2 regions of the Shewanella sp. FJAT-51649 genome follow, and region 1 is predicted to be linked to the other one. Evidence: predicted binding sites of a transcription regulator. Region 1 holds the regulator's gene; the other holds the start of a gene.
What was found. Region 1 encodes LexA, which represses DNA repair genes until DNA is damaged. Its sites were predicted from a motif close to TACTGTATNNNNATACAGTA; they were not measured.
Positions count from the first base shown of each region.

Region 2: the regulator LexA is predicted to act here: its motif matches at 2,477-2,496, upstream of K0H59_RS07805 (DNA topoisomerase III).

Region 1 covers NZ_CP080411.1:4,595,965-4,601,441, forward strand. The annotation lists gene mtr (tryptophan permease) at 1-1,021, opposite strand, end outside; gene plsB (glycerol-3-phosphate 1-O-acyltransferase PlsB) at 1,021-3,444, opposite strand; gene lexA (transcriptional repressor LexA) at 3,606-4,226, shown strand; gene K0H59_RS20130 (cell division inhibitor SulA) at 4,223-4,735, shown strand; gene coxB (cytochrome c oxidase subunit II) at 5,143-5,477, shown strand, end outside.
Region 2 covers NZ_CP080411.1:1,714,059-1,719,535, forward strand. The annotation lists gene purF (amidophosphoribosyltransferase) at 1-67, shown strand, start outside; gene K0H59_RS07800 (sodium:alanine symporter family protein) at 173-1,657, opposite strand; gene K0H59_RS07805 (DNA topoisomerase III) at 2,509-4,635, shown strand; gene K0H59_RS07810 (porin) at 4,885-5,477, shown strand, end outside.

The sequences.
Region 1 (5,477 bases):
AACCTAAAATGGTCGGCGGCACAAAGGTGACTACCGCCGTTTTCATCCGCCCCGAACGCGTATCGTCGAACCCGAATAAATCGGCCAAATAATCGAATAAACCTAAGGTCACACCGAGGAAAGAAGACGCCACAGCTAAGTTAGCAAACAGGGTTAACATGCTGTTTAACCAGCTGCTTTCCATCACTTTCGACAAGGCACCGACTAACACACCCATATTGCCACCCTGGGCAATAATCTCACTAAACTGGCTGCGTGGAATGTTGCCCATAGTGGCGACTAACCAGCAGGCATAAATGATCAGCGCGATGAAAGTGCCAACGAAAATCGCTTTGATGATGGTCGATGAATCTTTGCCATAATACTTCACCAGACTCGGCACGTTGCCATGGTAGCCAAAACTTGCCAGACCAAAGGGCAAAGCCGCCCACAGATAAGGCATAAAGCTTTGACTTCCATCCGGCTCGAGCAACTTAGTCACATCAATCTCGATCAGTAAATTACCAATCGCGAGGAAGAAAGTGATGATCATCCCGCCGAGCATTATGGTCGTAATACGGTCCACCGCCTTGGTGCTGATCAACACGATACAGGCGAGCACAACCGCAAATACTAATCCGGCAACACTCTGGGGTAGCTCAATCCCCATACCCTGTAGGCTATGGTTAACAATCGAGCCGCCGCCACTGATGTAGGCGTAGGTTAAGATGTAAAGCACGAAGGCAATCGATACCCCATTCACGATCCGCCAAAACTGGCCTAGGGTTTCCTTGGTCAGGGTATCGAAACTCGCTCCCGGCTCGAAATGCAGGTTGGTTTCGAGCAGTAACAGTCCCGACATCAACATGCAGAACCAAATACCGAGTAACATCAGTACCGAGTAGCCAAACCACATGCCAGCACCCACAACGGGCAAAGAAAACATCCCCGCCCCAACTGTGGTGCCAGCAATAATCATGGCACCACCGAGCAAAGACTTGCCCACCGGCTTATTCTTCGCCGCATTCATATGGTTAGCCATTAAACGATATGCTCCGCGGTCACACTCGCCACTATGGTTTGTCTCACTGAGGCTCGAAGTAAGCTATTGGCTTGATCGCGAATGCGCTCAACGTCGGATTTATCTTCCTTCTCGGAGAAATAACCCAACTCTTTAAGCTTAACACTCAAGGTGTTATAGAGTTTCTTGTCGTAGAATTCTGGTGCAGTAATTCCATGCAGCGCCCCTAAACGTTGGGCAAGCAGATGGCTTTCAGACTCCAGCTCCGAACGCTCCATCTTAGGTCTGTGGGCCAGCAGATTGAAGATAATCGCATAGCGTTGCAAAGTCTCGCTAACGCTTCCGGCCAGCAACAACATTTGGCTAGTGTGCTCGGTCACCACCGACAGCGTATCGCTTTCCTGCACTAAGCCCTGTTCAATAAACAGATCCAGCACTTGATTCACATAACTTGGGAGGTCCTTGATACCCATGAATAACTCCGCCTTCAGTAGCGGATAAAAGTCACTCACAATCCCTAGGATATGGGCTCTTGAAATCTGCTTATTGTTGGTTAAGCAGCTGGCAATCAACGACGGAATGATAAACAAGTGGATGATATTGTTACGATAGTAAGTCATTGAAATCGCTTGATTCGCATCAATAGAGACTATCTCACCCAGAGGATCGGCGTGGATGGAGAACTTATTCAGCTCTAATCCTTGCTGCACTAAGTGCTTGCCATCACCTTCGGCCACCGACGTAAACGAAGTGTAAGGCACACGCTTAAGCAGAGTTAGATACAAATCTAACTGACGCTCGAGCAAGCAACGCTCTAGGGCATTTTGTTCCGACGCCAGCAGCACTAAGCTGGTCAAGGTGATAGAACTGGCGGCGGCGGCATCGTTAATGCGGGTCATCACACGATTCGCTAACACGTTGACCGCTGGGGTTAACCAAGTCGGTTTTTGTTCGGGATCGTCGGCCACTTCAGTGCGCCAGTTAGGCGCTGTTTCATTCAAGAAGTTTTGCAGTGTAATCGGCTCACCAAAGTTGACATAACCTTGGCCAAAATTACCTAATTTACGAATAGCACCAAAGACTTGCCATACAGATTCTTTCTGTTTTTTCTTACCACTCAACTCTTTGTGATAAGTCGCCACTTCCATCACGTGATCATAACCTAAATACACAGGCACTAAGGTGACAGGGCGTTCGATGCCACGCAGCACACTGTTGATCGTCATGGCGATCATGCCCGTTTTAGGCGCCAACAAACGACCGGTACGAGAACGACCACCCTCAGAGAAATACTCCACCGAATATCCCTTAGCAAACAGCTGATCGAGGTATTCACGGAACACGGCCGTATAGAGTTTATTGCCGTTAAAACTACGGCGAATAAAGAAAGCACCGCCACGGCGGAACAGCGGCCCAGCTGGCCAGAAGTTTAGGTTAATCCCCGCCGCAATATGCGGTGGCACCATGCCTTGGTAATACAAAATGTAGGATAACAGCAGGTAATCCATATGGCTGCGATGGCAAGGTACATACACAATCTCGTGACCATCATGGTGAAGCTGGCGGATTTGCTCAGCACCTTTGATATTGATACCGCTGTAGAGCTTGTTCCATAACCAAGTTAAGAAACGCTCGGCAATACGCACTAAGCTATCGGAATAATTCGCTGCAATTTCATCAAGATATTCAATTGCTGTTTCACGAGCTTGGGTTTCGGAAATCTTCTTACTCGCCGCTTCTTCTTGAATCGCCTTGCGTAAGGATTCGGATTTCAACAGGGAGTGGAACATCGCCTGACGATTAGGCAGCACAGGTCCTGTCATCACCTTGCGCTGGCGGCGGAAATGCACTCTCGCCACCCGCGCTAACTTATGGGCAATCCCCATATCGGTGCCGTGTTCGTCGGCCATGTAACGCAGCGATACGGCATTAGAAAACTGAACAAAGTTGTGGCGGCCTAAAAATAGGATCATCAGGCACTTACGTAACCAAGTTGGGTTTTCACGCTCAAGTACAGCCGCCTTCATGGTGTCGTCTTCTTTACCCGGAGTACGGCCCCAATACAGGCTCACAGGCACCAGCTGAATATCTAACTCAGGCTTTTCTTTATGTACGGCCAACAAACGCATAAAACATTCGAGGAATGGCTCATTACTAGCACGTTCGCCAAACAAAGGCTTACGCCCTTCGAGGCAAACTACGCGGGGCGCAACAACGCCATTTACCACGAGCGGCTCGTAAGGGCTTGGCAAACCCAGCTTAGTGGTGATTTCGCTTAACGCAGCAATATCACTCAGGGATTCTGTTTTCATTACATAAGCAAGCGGTCTGGAGGCGTCCAGATTCAGATCGGCAAAGGGATCCTGCGGCACAACAATAGTGTGCACTAAGTGTTTTTGGATCCAGCGTAATGATTTCAACCAAAGAGAGTCTTGTTTAGGCATTATTCTTATGCAATGTAAGTACGTTCATTAGCCCCATAGAATACCAGATTCTAGGGAACATTCGCTAATACTCTCCAATCGCGTTAAAAAGTGGTTAATACTTGCACTACGAATAATACTGTATATACTAACAGTAACTGTATAGAAAAACAGGAAAGAACATGAGACCGTTGACGCCACGCCAAGCCGAAATTTTAGAGCTGATTAAACGTAATATTGCCGAGACTGGCATGCCACCCACCCGGGCCGAAATCGCCACCCGTTTGGGTTTTAAAAGTGCAAATGCCGCCGAGGAACACCTTAAGGCATTGGCGAAAAAAGGCTGCATCGAGATCATGCCTGGTACTTCCCGCGGGATCCGCCTCCCAGTTGAGGAAGAAGATAACAGCGAATCAGGCTTACCACTGATTGGCCAAGTGGCTGCTGGCGAACCTATCCTCGCCCAAGAGCATGTCGAACAGTATTACCAAGTCGACCCTAGCATGTTCCACCCTGCCGCCGATTTCTTACTGCGTGTCAGAGGCGACAGTATGAAGAACATCGGTATCCTCGAGGGGGATCTGCTCGCCGTTCATAAAGTACAGCAAGCGCGCAATGGCCAAGTAGTTGTTGCTCGCGTTGACGATGATGTAACAGTTAAACGCTTTGAAAAGAAAGGGAATCTAGTTTATCTACATGCGGAGAATGAAGATTACTCCCCAATTAAAGTCGATTTAAGTTTCCAAAGTCTAACAATAGAAGGGCTCGCCGTAGGGGTGATCCGCAATGGAGATTGGCTATGAACAAACTACTAGGTAATGCCCCGCGTCACCCCGGTTTATGGCTCGATGCGGTACGCGAAACCGATACTGACTGGCAGCATACGCCTATCATCACTATGCCTACAGAGAGCCAAGGGCGCCAAGAGCTGATGCAGCTTAGCAAGCAGTTAGCACAACTGAGCCAACAAGGCCGCTGGGTTGTGCTCATCAACCCTCCTAGTATTGGCTACAAACAGTTACTGGCCAGCGCTGGCGTGCGTATGGATCGCGTTCTCTTAGTCCATGCGAAAGATGAAGTCGAAACCCTGTGGGCAATGGAAAAAGCCTTAACCAGTGGCACTTCAAGCGCAGTAATTACTTGGATCCACTCACTCGATGCCCGCGACAATCGTCGTTTGCAAATTGTGGCCAAGAGTGCCCGCGCCATGGGAATCGTGCTCGAAGGTGTTGTAAATCACTCGACTACGGACGCGACACTCAAGCAACCCGCTCACTTTGCCCAAGGTAGTTTTTTTAGCTCTGTTCATTAAAATTTTTGCACTGCGTATTTAGCCTTGAAAGCCGCCTCACCTGTGAATGTGGGGCTTTTTTTTGGCAATTTTTCAGACAATTAGAAAAAGAAGTGATCTTGATCAATTTTTAAACAGCAAGTATGTTTGATTCAGACGAGCATAATATATCGCCCGTTTAGGCAAAAAATATCGACGATTTATCGAATATCTCTTGCCCACAAAAATCGAGAATAATGGGTTTTATTCAGCAGTATGTGCCAGTGTGGCTAATACCAGCAGTAACAATACTTAATCAAAAGTAAGCCGCCAACGCACGTTGAAGTCAGAGAAGCTTTTTTGGGAACTGAAGAGTTTGCATAGAGTTGAGACTTACTGTGTTGCTCTTCTTTGTAGTTGCTATTCGCAATTGGCAGAGGAGAAGTCTTGTGAAGCAATGGTTGTATTGTTTACTCGTGGTGCTATTCGCCCCACCGTTGGCCGCAGCGGACATGCGGTTCAACATGACCCCTGGCGTAACAGAAATCAGTGGCAAGGTATATCACCTTCACATGACGATTCTGTATATCTGCTGCGCAATAGGCCTAGTGGTTTTTGGCGTGATGATTTATGCCATGATCAACCACAGAAAATCCAAGGGCGCGGTCGCGTCTCACTTCCATGAGAGTACAAAAGTCGAAATCGCGTGGACGATTATTCCTTTTGTCATTCTGATCTTAATGGCAATTCCCGCCACGAAAACTCTGATTGCCATGGAAGATCC
Region 2 (5,477 bases), 2.0 Mb from region 1:
TGCTAAAGCCGACCGTAATAAAGACATTGGCACTAACTTAGAGTTACACAACGTTTGCCATCCATAAGGTGGTGAGTTGAGTGTGTGCTTGGCGTTAAGCGGGCACACTTTAAAATGCATAATAAAAAAGCCAGTGATAAGTCACTGGCTTTTTTATTGGGAGCTGCAATCCTTAGGAGATTTTAGGAGTCTCGCTGGATTGACTCTGCGCGAGTTCATCCTGCGCATTTTTGCGTTCAACCCAATAGTCTGCGTGGGGAATACCGAGTTTTTCAGGGTCAAATAACGGCTCAACCCCTTGTTTCTGTTGCGACTCATAATCCTTCAGGCAAGTGAAGGCGATGCGTTGCAGCAGAATAATGGCAATAATGTTTAGCCACGCCATGAGACCCACGCCAATGTCACCCATGCCCCAGGCCAAATCGGCGGTTTTCACTGTGCCATAAACAGTTGACGCCATCAGCACTACTTTCAGTACCACTGTGAGCCAAGGACGATTCGCCTTGCGATTGATATAGGCGATGTTGGTTTCGGCAATATAGTAGTAGGCCACAATGGTGGTGAAAGCGAAGAAGAACAGCGCTACGGCAACAAACATATTACCAAAGCCTGGCATCATGCTTTCCATTGCGGTTTGCACATAACCTGGGCCTGCTGCGACGCCCGCAATCCCGGTATAAAGCGCGGCGCCATCTGGGCCTTGCACATTATACAAACCCGTGATCAGCAGCATAAAGCCGGTGGCTGAACAGACGAATAGGGTATCAACATACACTGAGAAGGCTTGCACTAAACCTTGTTTGGCTGGATGACTCACGGCTGCGGCAGAAGAAGCGTGTGGTCCTGTACCTTGGCCCGCTTCGTTTGAGTAAATACCACGTTTTACCCCCCACATAATCGCAAGACCGAGAATCGCACCAAAGCCTGCATCGAATCCGAAGGCGCTTTTTAGGATCAACATAATAATATCGGGCAGCTGACCAATGTTAAGGGCAATAATCACGCAGGCGACGATGATATAACCCAGTGCCATAAAGGGCACTACGGTACTGGCAAAGTGGGCAATACGTTTTACGCCACCAAAGATAATGAACCCTAACAGCATAGCGAGGATAGCGGCGGTGACGTTAGGGTCGATATCGAAGGCGGTTTTTAGGCTCGAACCAATCGAGTTGGCTTGCACGCCAGGCAGTAAAATTCCGCAGGCAAAAATGGTCGCAATGGCAAATGTCCAAGCGTACCACTTCATGCCTAAGCCTTTTTCAATGTAAAAGGCGGGGCCGCCGCGGTACTCTCCGTTGATTTTTTCTTTGTAGACTTGGCCTAAGGTGGATTCAACGAATGCTGAGCTTGCGCCCAGAAACGCTACCATCCACATCCAAAACAATGCACCCGGACCGCCGAAGGTAATCGCAGTGGCGACACCGGCAATGTTTCCGGTTCCCACACGACCCGCTAAAGTCATGGCTAAAGCCTGGAAGGAAGACACGCCAGCATCAGTGCTTTTTCCATCAAACATTAAACGGATCATTTCGGGTAAATGGCGTAACTGTAGGAAACGTGAGCGCAGGGAGAAAAAGAGTCCTACACCGAGACAAAGATAAACGAGTGCGGGGCTCCAAACGATATTGTTGACCGCATTAACAATCTCATTCATATAATTTAACTCCAATATTCTGTTGTTTTTGCAGAGTTTTTAAGATATTTGCTTGTAAGTTTGGGTACTAAACGGCCAATTTGGCCTAAGGTTAAGACGTGTGCGCACGCCCAAGAGCTTCAACATAACGGCTTTTTGAGCCGCTTCATAGCTAAAGTTGTTAAATAATTGATAATTTAACGTTCTTTATTTGGTGGCTTTACTGAGCAGGGATTTAGCGGTGCGTTAACTGACTAGATTACTAACTGAGTTTGACAGTCGGGATGTAGGAGTAAAGGCGGGGCAAGATGTTTGGGGCGGCACTCTTTATTTTTGCCGAAGCGGATGTAGGTGTGGGTATCAGTGCAAGGCTTAAAAACGGGGCTTACATTACCAGCCATAACAGCATCCATAGTCCGAAAAGCCATACCAGACTGCGTCGGCTAACCCTATGTTTTAATAGCAAAGATAGGCTTACTGCCACGGGCAAATACAGGAAAACTCCCCAAGAAAGGAAAGGTGTCTCAAGCCCAAGCCTTTTTAGCCCCATTTCACAAAGTAGACTTAACGCCAGCAATGACAGGCTGTGGAAGATCACTAATTGATTGAATCTTAAGGCAAGCGCTGGCTTAAAGACGGGGGGTGTAGGGCTTGGCAAGGTCAGTGTATTCATCTCTTTTTCTCAATTCCTCGTAACGGATGCAAGGGATTTTAGTTTTAGATGAGAATTATTCTCAACTAAATTTACACAGCTTTAGTGTTCCATTGCCGCAGAGCGAGTTAAATCGGCCATCAAGATAAAACGGCGGTTTGCACTCTTGTCTGCTTTGGGCTAAATTGCACTGTAATTATATCCAGTGTTTAATGTAGATATGATCCTCTATATTGCTGAAAAACCAAGCCTTGGGCGTGCAATTGCCGATGTGCTGCCTAAACCCCACAAAAAAGGTGACGGGTTTATTGAAGACGCCCAGGGCAACTGTGTGTCTTGGTGTGTGGGGCACTTGCTCGAACAGGCCGAGCCCGATGCCTATAATCCCGAGTTTAAATCGTGGAAGTTTGAGCATTTACCCATAGTGCCCGAGAAGTGGCAGCTTAAACCTAAGGCCGCGACCCGCAGCCAACTCACAGTACTTAAAAAGCTGGTGAAACAGGCCGATACGCTAGTGAACGCTGGCGATCCCGACCGAGAAGGGCAGCTATTGGTTGATGAAGTGATCGCCTATTTGGGTGTGACGGGCGATAAATTACAGCAAACGCAGCGACTCCTTATCAGCGACTTAAACCCGCAGGCGGTGAAGCGTGCCCTGTCGCAACTTCGCAGTAATCGTGAGTTTATTCCTTTGTCGACTTCGGCACTGGCCCGAAGCCGCGCCGATTGGCTCTATGGCATGAATATGACCCGGGCCTACACCATCCAAGGGAAAAAGGTCGGCTATCAGGGCGTACTATCGGTTGGTCGAGTACAGACACCACTGCTTGGGCTTATCGTGCGCCGCGATGAAGAAATCGCGAACTTTCAATCTAAGCCTTTTTATGAGGTTCTGGCTCACTTAGTGACGGACAAAGATCAGGCTTTTACGGCGAAGTGGCAACCTAGTGAAGCCTGCTTACCCTATATGGATGAGGAAGGGCGCGTGCTCGCTAAGGGGTTAGCGCAAAATGTGGTGCGGCGGATCACCGATAAATCCGCCAAAGTGACCCAGTTAAGCACTAAGGATAAGCAGCAGAATCCGCCTTTACCTTACAGTTTATCGGCGCTGCAAATCGATGCGGCCAAGCGCTTTGGGATGAGCGCGAAGGACGTGCTCGATACCTGCCAGAGCTTATACGAGCGCCATAAGCTAATCACCTATCCACGCTCAGACAGCCGTTATTTGCCGACAGAGCAGCATGGGCTTGCAAGCGGGGTATTAGCGGCCATTACGGGCGGTGCGCCCGAGTTAGTCGTACACGCTGAGGCGCCGAATCCTCGGCTTAAATCTAAGGCGTGGGATGATAAAAAAGTTGATGCGCACCACGCTATTATTCCAACGGAAAAACAGCCTAATTTAGTTGGCTTAAGCCAGCGGGAAAGACAGCTTTATCTGCATATTGCCCGTCAGTATTTGGCACAGTTTTACCCCGCCTATTGCTACAGTGAAACTGCGGTCGAGGTGACGATCGAAGGTGGCCTTTTTAAAACCAAGGCAAAACAGGATAAATCTCTCGGTTGGAAACAACTGTTTGCTAGAGAAGAGAACGAACGAAAAGACGCATCATCCACAGCGAGTTTTACGCAAGGCGATAAGGACGCAGAGGAAGGGGAAGGGGAAGGGGAATATGTTGGTCAGCTACCGCCGCTTACCTTAGGGCAAGTGCTTCATTGTCACCACGGTGAATTAGTCGAGAAGCAAACTCAACCACCCAAGGCTTTTACCGATGCGACTTTGCTGAGCGCAATGACGGGGATTAACCGTTATGTCACTGACCCCGAGATCCGTAAAATTTTAAAGGAAACCGATGGCCTAGGTACGGAAGCGACTCGCGCAGGCATTATTGAACTGCTGTTTAAGAGAGGCTTTATTCAGCGTCAGGGCAAGTCGATTGTAGCCACTGAGGTAGGCAAGGGCTTAATCAATAGTTTACCCACTAGCGCCACGACGCCCGATATGACGGCGCAGTGGGAGGCAAGCCTAAACGGTATCTGCCATAAAGAAATCTCTTATCAAGGCTTTATGCAACCACTGCTGGGGACGCTAAATAACTTAATCGAAAATGCGGGTGCTCAATTGCCCTCAGCCCTCAATGGCTTAAAAGGGCAGGGCTTTAAGCGTGCCGCGACTAAAAAGTCCGGTTATCGAAAAGCCGGAGCCAGAGGCGCTGCTGGCGTGAAAAAAGCCGGCACTGGGCCTAAAAAAGGGAATGCTAGCAATTCAGCCGCAGCATCTTCTACCTCCACGACAGCTAAACCGACTGCCCCTAGACGGCGAACGAGCAAAGTGCCTGCCCAAGCTTGATGACACATATGTGATCAAACTGTCGCTAAACCACGGGATTTGGTAACGATATTTAATTTATTCCGCGATATTTAATTACCGCCAATCACGATATTTCGTGATTGGCGGATCCACTTCTAAAAAACACCTTCAAATTCAGCTTTTCAGCGCCGTGGCATGCAAACTGCTGTGTATTGGCTGGAGAATATAATAAGCCAATTAAATCATATGATTATTTATGATTTAGCTGAATTAAAAGGTGTAGATGATATGAAAAAGAAATTGCTAGCAGTGATGATCCCTGCGGTGCTGCTCACTGGTACAACGCAAGCGGTCGAGCTGTATAACGATCAAACCAATAGCGTCAATATGATGGGTTGGCTAGGCTTTGCGGCGTTAAACGATGGCCACGAAACCTCAGTAATTGATAACTTTTCCCGCGTGGGATTTCGTTTCGACCGCCAAGAGAAAAATGGCTGGCGCTCCTTTGCCCATACCGAATGGGGCATTAACATGGTCACCAGTGACGATGGTCTGATCTATACCCAAGGTCAAGGTGGTGGTCAGTTATCGGCTTCAAAAACCTCAGATTTCCTCTTTAACCGTTTAGGTTATGTCGGCATGTCGCACGACAAATGGGGCTCGCTCACCTTTGGTAAGCAGTGGGGGGCTTATTATGATGTGGCTTACACCACAGACGTGCTCAATGCCTTTACCGGCTGGTCTGTCGGTGCTTATACCTTCGGTGATGGCGGCCTCACCGGCGCGGGGCGTGCGGATGCAGCGCTGCAATACCGTAATACCTTTGGCAATTTGCATATCGCGGTGCAATACGCCTCTAAGCAAAATAGCGATGTGGCGCT